DNA from 2 places in the Synechococcus sp. PCC 6312 genome. Region 1 is predicted to be linked to the other one. Evidence: predicted binding sites of a transcription regulator. Region 1 holds the regulator's gene; the other holds the start of a gene.
What was found. Region 1 encodes HrcA, which represses chaperone genes, less so after heat shock. Its sites were predicted from a motif close to TTAGCACTCNNNNNNNNNGAGTGCTAA; they were not measured.
Positions count from the first base shown of each region.

Region 1 (5,979 bases):
AGGGTGAAAAACTAGTCCAAGAAACCCGCCTCTGGGATGAAGCCAGCCAACAAACCTTTACAATGCGGGTCAAGGAAGGCTCCAGTGATTACCGTTATTTCCCGGAACCAGATTTAGGCCCGATTGAAGTTAGTGAAGCCCAACACCAGGCCTGGTTAGCTGAACTCCCCGAACTCCCGGCCCAAAAACGGCATCGCTACGAATCGGAATTGGGACTATCGGCCTACGATACCCGTGTTCTAACCGATGAGCGCACCACCGCCGAATATTTTGAAGCCGTTGTTGCCGCCGGAGCCAATCCCAAACAAGCGGCCAATTGGATTATGGGGGATATTACGGCCTACATCAAAACCGAAAAACGCACCTTAGTGGATATTCCCTTAACCCCGGCTGGCCTGGCTGAGTTGATTGGCTTGATTGAAAAAGGAACGATCAGTAGCAAAATTGCCAAAGATATTCTCCCGGAATTACTGCTGAACGGTGGCTCTCCCCAGGCCTTGGTTGAGAAAAAAGGGCTGGTGCAGATGTCCGATACAGGCGAACTGGAAAAACTGATTGATGAAGTCCTCGCGGCCCACCCCGAAGAACTAGCCCAATATCGGGCGGGGAAAACGAAACTCCAGGGCTTCTTTGTCGGACAGATGATGAAAAAAACCGGTGGGCGGGCTGATCCCAAACTCACCAACCAACTGCTGCAGAAAAAACTCAATGCCTAATTTGGGCCAACTCAAGACTTCGGGCCGTAAGCTGTTCCTGTCACTCTCCCCCTGCTCAAGCCAAGTTCATTTCTGGAGTGTTGCGACTTCCTTATGCCCATTCATCTGATTTTTGCCCTAGATAAAAGCTACTTGTTTGGCTTAATCACGGCAGTTAATTCAATTCTGCAAAATACAGCCTCACCGGGTCGTCTCTTTCTCCACATTATTACTCCGCCCACTGAGGCCACGTTCTTTGAGTCCGAAATTAACGCCTATTTTCCTCACCCACCGTTTCAGTTCCGTGTCCGTGAGTATCATCCCAACCCGATCATTCAAGACTATGTTCAACGCAAATATCAACCCAAATCCCGCAAGAGTGAGAACGCCATCTTCCTGCTCTATTCCCGACTATTTCTGAAGGATATTTTTCCCGACCTGGGCAAGGTGATTTTTCTCGATACGGATTTGATCGTTCTCCAAGATATTGCGGCCTTGTTTGATTCGATTTCGTTTACTTCTGAGCATTATTTTGCGGCGACCCCCAATTTTTTTCCGGCAATTTTTCATTTTTCCCGACCTTGGGTGGCGATCTCAGAACTGCGGAAATTTAAGCAAACCTTTAATGCCGGAGTTTTATTTATAGATTTGAGCTTTTGGGGGGATCAAAACTATCAACAACTCTACCGTTATTTGGAGTGGGAAGCCCAGTACAATTATCGGCTGTTCCAACTCAATGATGAAACCCTGCTGAACCTGATGTTCAAAGACTATATTCACCTCGATCGGAAATGGAATTGCTGTGGGTTTGGTAATTATCGCTGGATTAGTTGGGCCTTGCGCAAACCCCGCTCAGAAATTGGAATTCTTCATTGGAGTGGTGGCCACCATAAACCTTGGTCATCCAAAAATATTCCCTATGCAGAACTTTGGCATGCTTATGCCTTAGGAAAATCACCCCCCTAAATTATGAGGCGATAGTGAAAATTACTATTTATAGCGTTACACAGACTGTTCTGAGAGAGTAGAGATCTTAAAAAGATTCCCCATCAAGTATTTCTTGACTTCTCCCAATAACAGCCCTACGTGAGTAACGCTATGTGTGAAAATATTTATCGCGCCTGATTCCTGCCCATAATAAAGTCAACTCTGACAATGGTTAATCAAGATGGTCTATGGCAGAGGCTTAGAAGCCGTGACAGTTCAAGATTTAGAGCAGCAACTCGCCAGTGGTAATCCGGTGGTGCAATTGGTGGATGTGCGCGAACCAGCGGAACTGGAGATTGTCGCCATTCCCGGCTTTATCAATTTACCCCTCAGCCAATTTGAGCAGTGGCAGGGCAAGATTTCCGCAATTCTTGACCCAACCAAAGAAACTTGGGCATTGTGCCATCATGGAATCCGCTCGGCCCAGTTTTGTCACTGGTTGAAACAGCAGGGCTATTCCCAGGTCAAAAATATTACGGGTGGGATTGATGCCTATGTTGATGAAATTCAGCCAACCTGGCCCCATTATTAAGCCCGATCTGCTATTGTTCAGCAAAAATCCTTAAACTCTCTTAAACTATCGCTATAACTCTCTCCTGGTTGGTCGGAATTCAGTCCCTTAGGTTGGTATCCATCGCCCAGAGACATTCTCTAAAATTTATTTGAATTTATTTTTAGCAATCTCGTTGTGAATTTACCTATGCCCCTCGAACTGAGTCAACGTCAACAGCAGGTTCTCTCCGCCACTATTAACCACTACATTGCCACAGCCGAACCCGTAGGTTCTAAGGTTTTAGTTGATGAATATAATCTACAGGTGAGTTCGGCAACCATTCGCAATATCATGGGGGTTTTGGAAAAGTCTGGATTACTCTATCAACCCCATACTTCAGCGGGGCGAGTTCCCTCTGATTTTGGTTATCGGATTTATGTGGATCAGTTAATTTCACCGATCCCAGATTTTGCCCGGCGGGTTGAAAAACTATTAGCTCAACGTTTAGACCCTGAGAAGCCAGACCAATGGGAAAAGCCCGGCCTGGAAGCAATTTTACGCAGTGCGGCCCAATTACTTTCAACCTTAAGTGGCTGTGTCACCTTAATTACCATGCCGCCAACCCTCGGAAATACGATTTATGTGGTCAAGTTAGTGGCGATTGCCCCTGATCAGGTGATGGTCATTGTCATTTTAGATAGTTATGAAACCCAGTCAGTGGTTTTGCAACTTCCCCCAGGCCAGAGCAGTGAAACCAATGAACAAGTGTTACAGGTTTTAACGAACTTCCTAAATCATCATCTCCAAGGCAAAACCTTAGCCCAACTCTCGGTCTTAGATTGGCAAAAGCTGGATGCTGAGTTTCAATCCATTGCCCAAGAAGTCCAACAATTACTCACAAGCCTTATCCCCCAAACTCGACTTCGGAAGTCAGGTACGTTTATTGTCACAGGCCTGGCAGAAGTGATTCAACAACCGGAATTTTCCCAACGAGAACAGGTGCAATTATTACTGCAATTATTAGAAGCTGAAACCGAACAACTCTGGTCACTCATTGGAGCCTGGGATGAAGAACACACCAACATAAACCCAGGCCAGCGGTTTGGCCCCCTAGCCACGCGTGTCCGTGTCACCATTGGAACCGAACATCCTCTTCTCCCGTTGCAATCCTGTGCTTTAGTCTCCAGTGTCTATCGGCGGGGCAATTGCCCAATGGGAACGATTGGGGTCTTAGGCCCAACTCGAATGCCCTATGCCCGTACCATGACCCTAGTGGAAACTGCGGCCGATTATCTATCAACAACATTGATTTCTGAGGGGACTTTAGGAATTTCCTAATCGCAAGATGAGATTATATTGGGATGGAACTCTATCACATTTCTCATCTACAGCGTTACGCAGACTGTTCCGAGAGAGTAGGAATCTTAAAAGGACTGCCTATAGAGCATGTCTTGACTTGTCCCAATAAGGGCCCTAAATGAGTCACGTTATAGTTGGGTCGGGGGCCGGATCAGCGAAAATTAACGGACTCACCCTAGCAAGATTAACAAGAAGTTTATGAATCAGATTTGAATTGAGCCAAGCCATTCCGGTACAAGCGGTTGATTCGTTCAGTGCCCTAGAAGCTTATCCCGTAGCTGTTGAATTTGATCCCGGAATTTGGCTGCTGCCTCGAATTCTAACTTTTTGGCTGCATCTTTCATTTGGCCCTCTAGTTGTTGAATTAACTCTGGAACTTGATCCAAGGATAAATCATCAACCTGTAAAACAGCCGTTTCTAATTCTTGGGCATTGAGGCGGCGGGACACATCTAAAAAAGCCAAAATTGCATTACTAGATTTTTTAACAATGGGTTGGGGGATAATGCCATATGTTTCATTATGGGCCTGTTGAATTTGGCGACGGCGATTCGTTTCGGAGATCGCTTTTTCCATACTGTCAGTAATTCGGTCAGCATACAAAATGGCTTGTCCCCGAATATGACGGGCGGCCCGGCCAATGGTTTGAATCAGAGAACGCGCGGCCCGCAAAAACCCTTCTTTATCAGCATCTAAAATCGCTACGAGGGATACTTCCGGTAAATCTAGCCCCTCCCGTAATAGGTTTACGCCAATCAAGACATCAAAAGTACCTTTGCGCAGATCATCGAGGATTTCAATCCGTTCAATCGCATTAATTTCGGAATGTAAATAGCGAACTCGGACATGGCGGTCTTGAAAATATTCCGATAAGTCCTCCGCCATCCGTTTGGTTAAGGTGGTAATTAAGACCCGTTCTTTGAGTTGAGTCCGTTGCTGGACTTCTGCCATGAGATCATCAATTTGCCCTGTCGTGGGCCGGACAAAAATCTCTGGATCAATCACCCCCGTGGGTCGAATAATTTGCTCGACAACGTGATCTTCTGAGACTTCAATTTCCCAATCCCCCGGCGTGGCCGAAACAAAAATACATTGCTGCACCTTATCCCAAAATTCTGGGGCTTTCAGGGGACGATTATCCGCCGCACTGGGCAACCGAAATCCATGATCAATGAGAACTTTTTTGCGGGCCTGGTCACCGTTATACATGCCTCGAATTTGTGGCACGGTGACATGGGATTCATCAATCACGAGCAGCCAATCATTGGGAAAATAGTCAATTAAACATTCCGGGGGGTCTCCGGCTTGGCGACCGGCTAAATGACGGGAATAGTTTTCAACGCCATTGCAGTAGCCCACTTCTTGGAGCATTTCTAAGTCATAGCGGGTGCGTTGATCAATCCGTTGGGCTTCTAAGAGTTTCCCTTCCGACTCTAGCTTCAGCACTTGTTCTTTTAATTCAGTGGCAATCTCCTCACAGGCCTGGGCCAATCGTTCAGCGGGGGTGACAAAGTGGCGGGCGGGGTAAATATTTAACCCTTGTAAACTTTGAATCGTTGCGCCTGTGATTGGATCTATATAGCGAATGGCTTCCACTTCATCCCCGAAAAACTCAACCCGAATTAAGCGATCCTCATAGGCCGGGCCAATCTCTAAAACATCGCCTTTAACCCGAAATCGACCCCGGCCTAAATCCACATCATTACGACTGTATTGAATATTGGTTAAATCCCGTAACAGTTGCCGTTGCTCGACTTCTGCCCCGACTCGTAAGGGAATTGAAGCCTTCAAATATTCCGCTGGCATCCCTAAGCCATAAATGCAACTAATCGAAGCGACCACAATCACATCTCGCCGTTCAAATAAAGATCGGGTGGCACTGTGGCGGAGCATATCAATTTCTTCGTTAATCGAGGCACTTTTTTCAATATAAGTATCGGTGACAGGAATATAGGCTTCCGGTTGGTAATAGTCGTAATAGGAGATAAAATACTCAACCGCGTTATCTGGAAAAAACTCCCGCAGTTCATTACACAGTTGCGCCGCTAGGGTTTTGTTATGGGCCAGGACTAAGGTAGGTCGGCCAACTTCGGCAATGGTTTGGGCAATGGTAAAGGTTTTTCCGGTTCCGGTCGCGCCTAAAAGCGTTTGAAAGCGATGCCCGGCCTGGATACTATTGACCAGTTTGGTGATGGCCTGGGGTTGATCGCCAGTGGGTTGAAAGGGGGCCTGGATTTGAAACTCTGACATAAATGCTTCACTCTAAATTGGGTTCGACACCTAAGGCTCGCAGTTGCGCAGCTAGTTTTTCAGCTTGCTGTTGAGCGTTTTGGGCTTCTCGTTTCGCTGTCATCGCCGCTAATTCGGCCTGCTGGGCCTGGGCATTAAATTCCAACGTGGTTAAAAACTTACGGCCATCTGGATAATAAATCTCTAGCGTATCGGA
Region 1 is NC_019680.1:3,315,818-3,321,796, forward strand. Features, by position in the region: gene gatB (Asp-tRNA(Asn)/Glu-tRNA(Gln) amidotransferase subunit GatB) at 1-716, shown strand, start outside; gene SYN6312_RS16120 (LPS glycosyltransferase) at 810-1,661, shown strand; gene SYN6312_RS16125 (rhodanese-like domain-containing protein) at 1,864-2,214, shown strand; gene hrcA (heat-inducible transcriptional repressor HrcA) at 2,383-3,513, shown strand; gene uvrB (excinuclease ABC subunit UvrB) at 3,786-5,783, opposite strand; gene SYN6312_RS16140 (Uma2 family endonuclease) at 5,791-5,979, opposite strand, start outside.

Region 2 (5,979 bases), 1.8 Mb from region 1:
TCGTAAAGGTTGTTTCCCCAGGCCGGGAGTTAACCGCAATTGTTCCCTGGTGCTTGTCAATAATTTTGCGGACAATATCTAAGCCTAAGCCATTGCCCTCACCAATGGGTTTGGTCGTAAAAAAGGGTTCAAAAATCCGGGGCATGACTTCATCGGGAATTCCCGGCCCACTATCGGTAATTTGAATTTCAATGGCCTGGAGTTGGTTTTTAACCTGGATTTCGAGGCGGCCCCGTTCGTCCATGGCCTGGAGCGCATTGTGGATTAAATTTGTCCACACCTGGGTGAGTTCATCGGGATAACAGGGAATTAAGGGAACTGGCTCATACTCCCGCATTACCTCGACTCCATGCTTCAGTTTGTTGTGATAGAGGGTTAAGACGGTTTCAATCCCATCCGTCACCTGCGCCACCACTTTTTGACCGGATTGATCAAAACGGGCATAGGTTTTTAGGGCAAAGACGACTTTGGCGGCCCGTTCAATGGCGGTGGTAATCGTGTGGGTGCTGCGTTCTAATAGGGCTAATTGATGGGCTAATTCGATAACCTCTAACCCCGTTGGGGCCTGGAGTAAGGGCAAAAACGGGGCTAAGTCTCCCAAAACTCCAATATCAATCAGGGTATCAGCCCAACCATCAGGGTTTTCAACCGCCAACTCCTCTAAAATCGGAACAATGCGCCGTTTATGTTGTCGTCGCTCGCGGCTGGAGAGTTGCAATGTATCCTGGAGGCAAGACTGTCTTAGGGATGTAAAGGCCGCAAACAATTCGGGGGAGAGGTTCCGCAATACATCTGGCAGAGTTGGGAGAGTGCGCTGAGCAAATAAATCAATGGTCTCAATGGATGATCGAATGGCCCCCAAGGGCGTATTAATTTCATGGGCTACCCCCGCTACTAACTGCCCCAAAGCCGCCATCTTCTCGGAATGAACAAGTTCTCGCTGCGTGTTTTGGAGTTGGCTTAAGGCTTCAGCAAGTTCTTGATTTCGTTGTTGGAGACGGGCTTCCGTGGACTTCAGTTGATCCATGGCCAACCGTTGCTGAGTAATATCTCGAACAAAACCTTCATAATATTGGACTTGTCCCTGCTGATCACGCACCACCCGACAGGTTTCGGAAATCCAAATAATGCTCCTATCCCGCCGATAAATCGCCGATTCAAAATCAGTCAGGGTATCCCGCTGGGCCATCAAGGTAATAAACTCTTGCCGCCGCTGGGGTTCCACATACAAACCGGCCTTGGCATTAGGCTGATCTTGAATTAAAGCCTCTGGAGAATCATAACCATAAATTTTTGCCAACGAATAGTTAGCTCGAATATAGCGTCCAGCCAAATCCGTCTGGAAAATCCCTTCGGCAGCATTCTCGAAAATACTCCGAAATGCTAACTCTGATGAACTTAAGTCTCTAACCCCAGTGTGGCTTTCAAACATGGTAGTCAGTGTTGTCCTCAGGCGATTGACCGACACAAAGCATGGCCCAGGTGAATGATTGCAGTATATCGAAGTCTCATTCCTTAAAGACATCTGTCCTCAAGTCCCCTGGGTACAACTTCCGAGAACTTGACCTTGTATCAAGCCCTTGTCTAAATAAATTCACCCATCAAGACCCTAGTTCGGGAAGCCGTACTCAAGATGTGATTGCTATGGATAGGGGTTTCTCGGTAAGTTAGCAGTCAGAGGTGGAGAGTGCTAAATCTCGACGGATGCTCTTAATGAAGCTTTGGGACTTGGCAGTTAATCTTTCCATCCTAACGAGTTTGGGGCCACTGATGTGCATCAGTTTCCTGAACTTGTTCATCACCCTCCTTTTACTCAATCAACTCTAATTGTTGGGAGACATAGTCCGTATGGCAGCAGTATCTTTGAGTGTTTCAACGGTAAAACCCCTCGGTGACCGGATTTTTATCAAGGTCAGCGAAGCCGAAGCCAAAACCGCGGGTGGGATTCTTTTACCCGATAATGCCCAAGAAAAACCTCAAGTGGGAGAAGTCACCGCCGTGGGGCCTGGGAAGCGCAGTGATGACGGTACTCGCCAAGAACTCGATGTCAAAGTTGGCGATAAAGTTCTTTACTCCAAATACGCCGGCACTGAAGTTAAGTTGGCGGGTGAAGAATATATTCTCTTGTCCGAAAAAGACATCCTGGCAGTTGTGGCCTAAGTTTGCTCCCCTGAGCACCTCACACATCTGATTGCACATCTTTTTGCCTCAATCAAACCATTGTTGAATTGTTAAAACAGGATTAAACCTATGGCTAAGCGGATCATTTATAACGAAAACGCCCGGCGCGCCCTCGAAAAAGGGATGGATATTTTGGCCGAATCAGTGGCCGTTACCCTCGGCCCCAAAGGTCGGAATGTCGTCCTTGAGAAAAAATTTGGTGCTCCCCAAATCGTCAATGACGGTGTCACCATTGCCAAAGAAATTGAACTCGAAGATCACATCGAAAACACAGGTGTGGCTTTAATTCGGCAAGCTGCCTCCAAAACCAATGATGCTGCTGGAGATGGTACCACCACGGCTACCGTTTTGGCCCATGCCATGGTCAAAGAAGGCCTGCGGAACGTTGCGGCCGGTGCTAATCCCATCTCCTTAAAACGCGGGATTGATAAAGCCACCCAATTCCTGGTGGATAAGATTGCGGCCCACGCCCGGCAAGTGGAAGATTCTAAGTCTATTGCCCAAGTTGCTGCTATCTCGGCTGGTAATGACGAAGAAGTCGGTCAAATGATCGCCTCGGCCATGGATAAAGTCGGCAAAGAAGGGGTTATCTCCCTGGAAGAAGGCAAATCTATGACGACTGAATTGGAAGTCACCGAGGGGATGCGCTTTGACAAAGGCTACATCTCGCCCTACTTCGCCACCGACACCGAGCGGATGGAAGCAGTTTTAGATGAGCCGTTTATCTTGATCACCGACAAGAAAATCACCCTCGTCCAAGACTTGGTGCCGATTCTGGAGCAAGTTGCCCGCGCTGGTCGGCCCTTGGTGATCATTGCTGAAGATATCGAAAAAGAAGCCCTGGCTACCTTGGTGGTCAACCGCTTACGGGGTGTTCTGAATGTGGCCGCTGTCAAGGCTCCTGGGTTTGGGGATCGCCGCAAAGCCATGCTGGAAGATATTGCTGTCCTCACTGGTGGGCAAGTAATTACCGAAGATGCTGGCTTGAAACTCGACGCTGCCAAATTGGAAATGTTGGGTAAAGCCCGCCGGATCACAATCACCAAAGACAATACCACGTTGGTCGCTGAAGGCAATGAGAAGCAAGTCAAAGCCCGCTGTGAGCAAATCCGCCGTCAAATGGAAGAAACTGAATCTTCCTACGACAAAGAGAAGCTCCAAGAGCGCTTGGCTAAACTCGCTGGTGGTGTGGCCGTGATTAAAGTCGGGGCTGCTACCGAAACCGAAATGAAGGATCGCAAACTCCGCTTGGAAGATGCCATCAACGCCACCAAAGCTGCGGTGGAAGAAGGGATTGTTCCTGGTGGTGGGACAACCTTGGCTCACTTGGGCCCAGAGTTGGGGACTTGGGCCGCGGCAAACCTCCAGGCCGAGGAATTGATTGGGGCTGGCATTGTCGAGCGGGCCTTAACTGCTCCTCTGCGCCGGATTGCCGAAAACGCCGGTCAAAATGGAGCGATCATCTCTGAGCGGGTGAAAGAGAAGGACTTCAATGTTGGCTACGATGCGGCCATCAATGAGTTTGTCGATATGTTTGTTGCTGGGATTGTTGACCCCGCCAAAGTCACCCGGTCTGCCTTGCAAAATGCGGCTTCTATTGCCGGTATGGTCTTGACTACCGAGTGTATCATTGTCGATAAACCCGAACCCAAAGACGCTGCTCCTGCTGGGGCCGGTGCGGGCATGGGTGGAGACTTTGACTACTAAGACCCCAATTGGGACTTTTAGTTAACGTTAAAACTCAACTATCCCAAATGAGTTAATCAACTTGAAGGCGGAGGTATTCACTTCCGTCTTTTTGTTTTGGAGTTGAATTAAATCTTCAGAAGCTAACACAATCAACCGAGAAAATGCTGAACTGGTGTTGTTTTCAAGCCAGCTGGGTAAGACGATGATCGCCACCCAGGCCAAGCATGACGACCAGATCATCTTCCTAATACCTTTCACGACTTAGAAGTCTCAGTCTAATCCTAGGCAGCAGATTGAGCCGCAACAGGAGTCGCGAGGGATTGGGGTTGTTGGGCCAGGTATGCCGCAAGTTGGGCTTCAATTTCTCCCCGTACCCGCTGGCGATAGTCAATAAAGTGTTCGGCCTGGGCGCAAACTGATAAATAACTGACGACTACCATGGGATACTGCCAGGCCAAGCTGACCAAATTTAACCAAAACTGCCAACGGGTGGAGCGGAGAATTCCTTGTCGCCAAATCAGGATAAGCAATGCCCGAATGGCTACCCAATCAATCGCCAATTTTTCTCGGGCCTGGGGCCGCTTGGCATAGTTTCGCTTCCGGGCTGCTCCTAAGATTAAAAAGTGGCGATAGGTGCGGTTCAAAAAAGTAAGGGGTTCATACAGTTGCCAAAAGCCATCAATGTACTCTTGGGCAATTTCTTCGATGGGGCGAGTTGGGGTGAAATTCATCAATGTGACTTGGTTGCCCGTCCCCTCCCCGGCGGCGCGTAAACGACCTTCTCGGTTAAGGCGATGCCAGAGCGCAGTGTCAGGGAGGGCCTGGAGCATACTAAACATGGCAGTGGGAATGGTTGTTTCCTCGACAAATTTGACCACCCGTTGCCCGGCCCCAGATTTTTCACCATCAAAGCCAATAATAAATCCAGCCATCACCCGCAACCCGGCCTGGCTAATGGACAACACAGATTCCACCAGAGGATCCCGATTATTTTGGAATTTTTTTGTTAAGGCCAAACTATCACTATCGGGGGTTTCAATCCCTAAAAACACCGTGCCAAAATTAGCCTCCACCATCAGTTGCATCAATTCAGGATCTTGAGCCAAATCTACAGAGGCTTCTGTGCCAAAGGAAAATGGATATCTGTGCTCGGCTAGCCAAGGTTTGAGAGCTTTGAGGAGCAGCTTGACGTTGCGCTTGTTGCCAATAAAGTTGTCATCCACAACAAAAATACTTTTCCGCCACCCTAAGTCGTAAAGAGATTGCAATTCAGCCAGGAGTTGCTCTGGGGTTTTGGTGCGGGGCTTACGGCCGTAAAGAACAATAATGTCGCAAAATTCACATTGGAAGGGGCAACCGCGGGAAAACTGGACAGACATCTCCGCATAGGCCGATAAATCCAGTAAATCAAACCGAGGGATGGGTGTGCTGGTGACATCCGGGCGTTCGCCATTGGCTCGAAAAATCCCTTGAGTTTGCCCATTTTCTAAGGCTTCAACAAACAGGGGTAGGGTAATTTCCCCTTCATCCAAAATGAGGAAATCCGCACCCGCAGCTAGGCTTTCTTCAGGCAAGGCGGTTGCATAGGGGCCACCCACCGCAACTAATTTTCCCTGGGCCTTTGCAGCTTGAATCTGAGCGGCGAAATCAGCTTTTTGCACAATCATCGCCGATAGAATCACCACATCGGCCCAGGCCCATTCTTCCCTTGTGACATCTCGGACATTGCGATCCACCAGCTTAAAGTTCCAGGCCTGGGGCAGTAACGCCGCAACCGTAATCATCCCTAAGGGGGGCAATTGAGCCTTGAGATTGACAAGTTCTAAGGTTTTTTCAAAGGACCAGAAGCTCTGGGGGAACTGGGGATAAATTAGAAGAATGTTCATTTAAAAAAACCGAAAATTAAGAGCCTGAAGTAAAAATACTTATTGCCTGCATCATAACCTGTCCCTCCTGAAAACCCTAATTACGATCCATCAAAATCCTAATTATGTTCATAGAAATAGATCCAGACCCAGGGAGAGACAGGCAAGGGGATGTGATTTTGGACGAGCTACTTTAGTAAGTTACTAGGGTTTTAATCGGCACATCGGGGAGTAATTTCCGCCC
Region 2 is NC_019680.1:1,516,833-1,522,811, forward strand. Features, by position in the region: gene SYN6312_RS07410 (sensor histidine kinase) at 1-1,432, opposite strand, end outside; gene groES (co-chaperone GroES) at 1,849-2,160, shown strand; gene groL (chaperonin GroEL) at 2,251-3,888, shown strand; gene SYN6312_RS19735 (hypothetical protein) at 3,916-4,110, opposite strand; gene SYN6312_RS07425 (B12-binding domain-containing radical SAM protein) at 4,152-5,756, opposite strand; gene SYN6312_RS07430 (adenine phosphoribosyltransferase) at 5,929-5,979, opposite strand, start outside.
Region 2: a site for HrcA is predicted at 1,668-1,694, ahead of groES (co-chaperone GroES). Genes of this name have one in related genera too.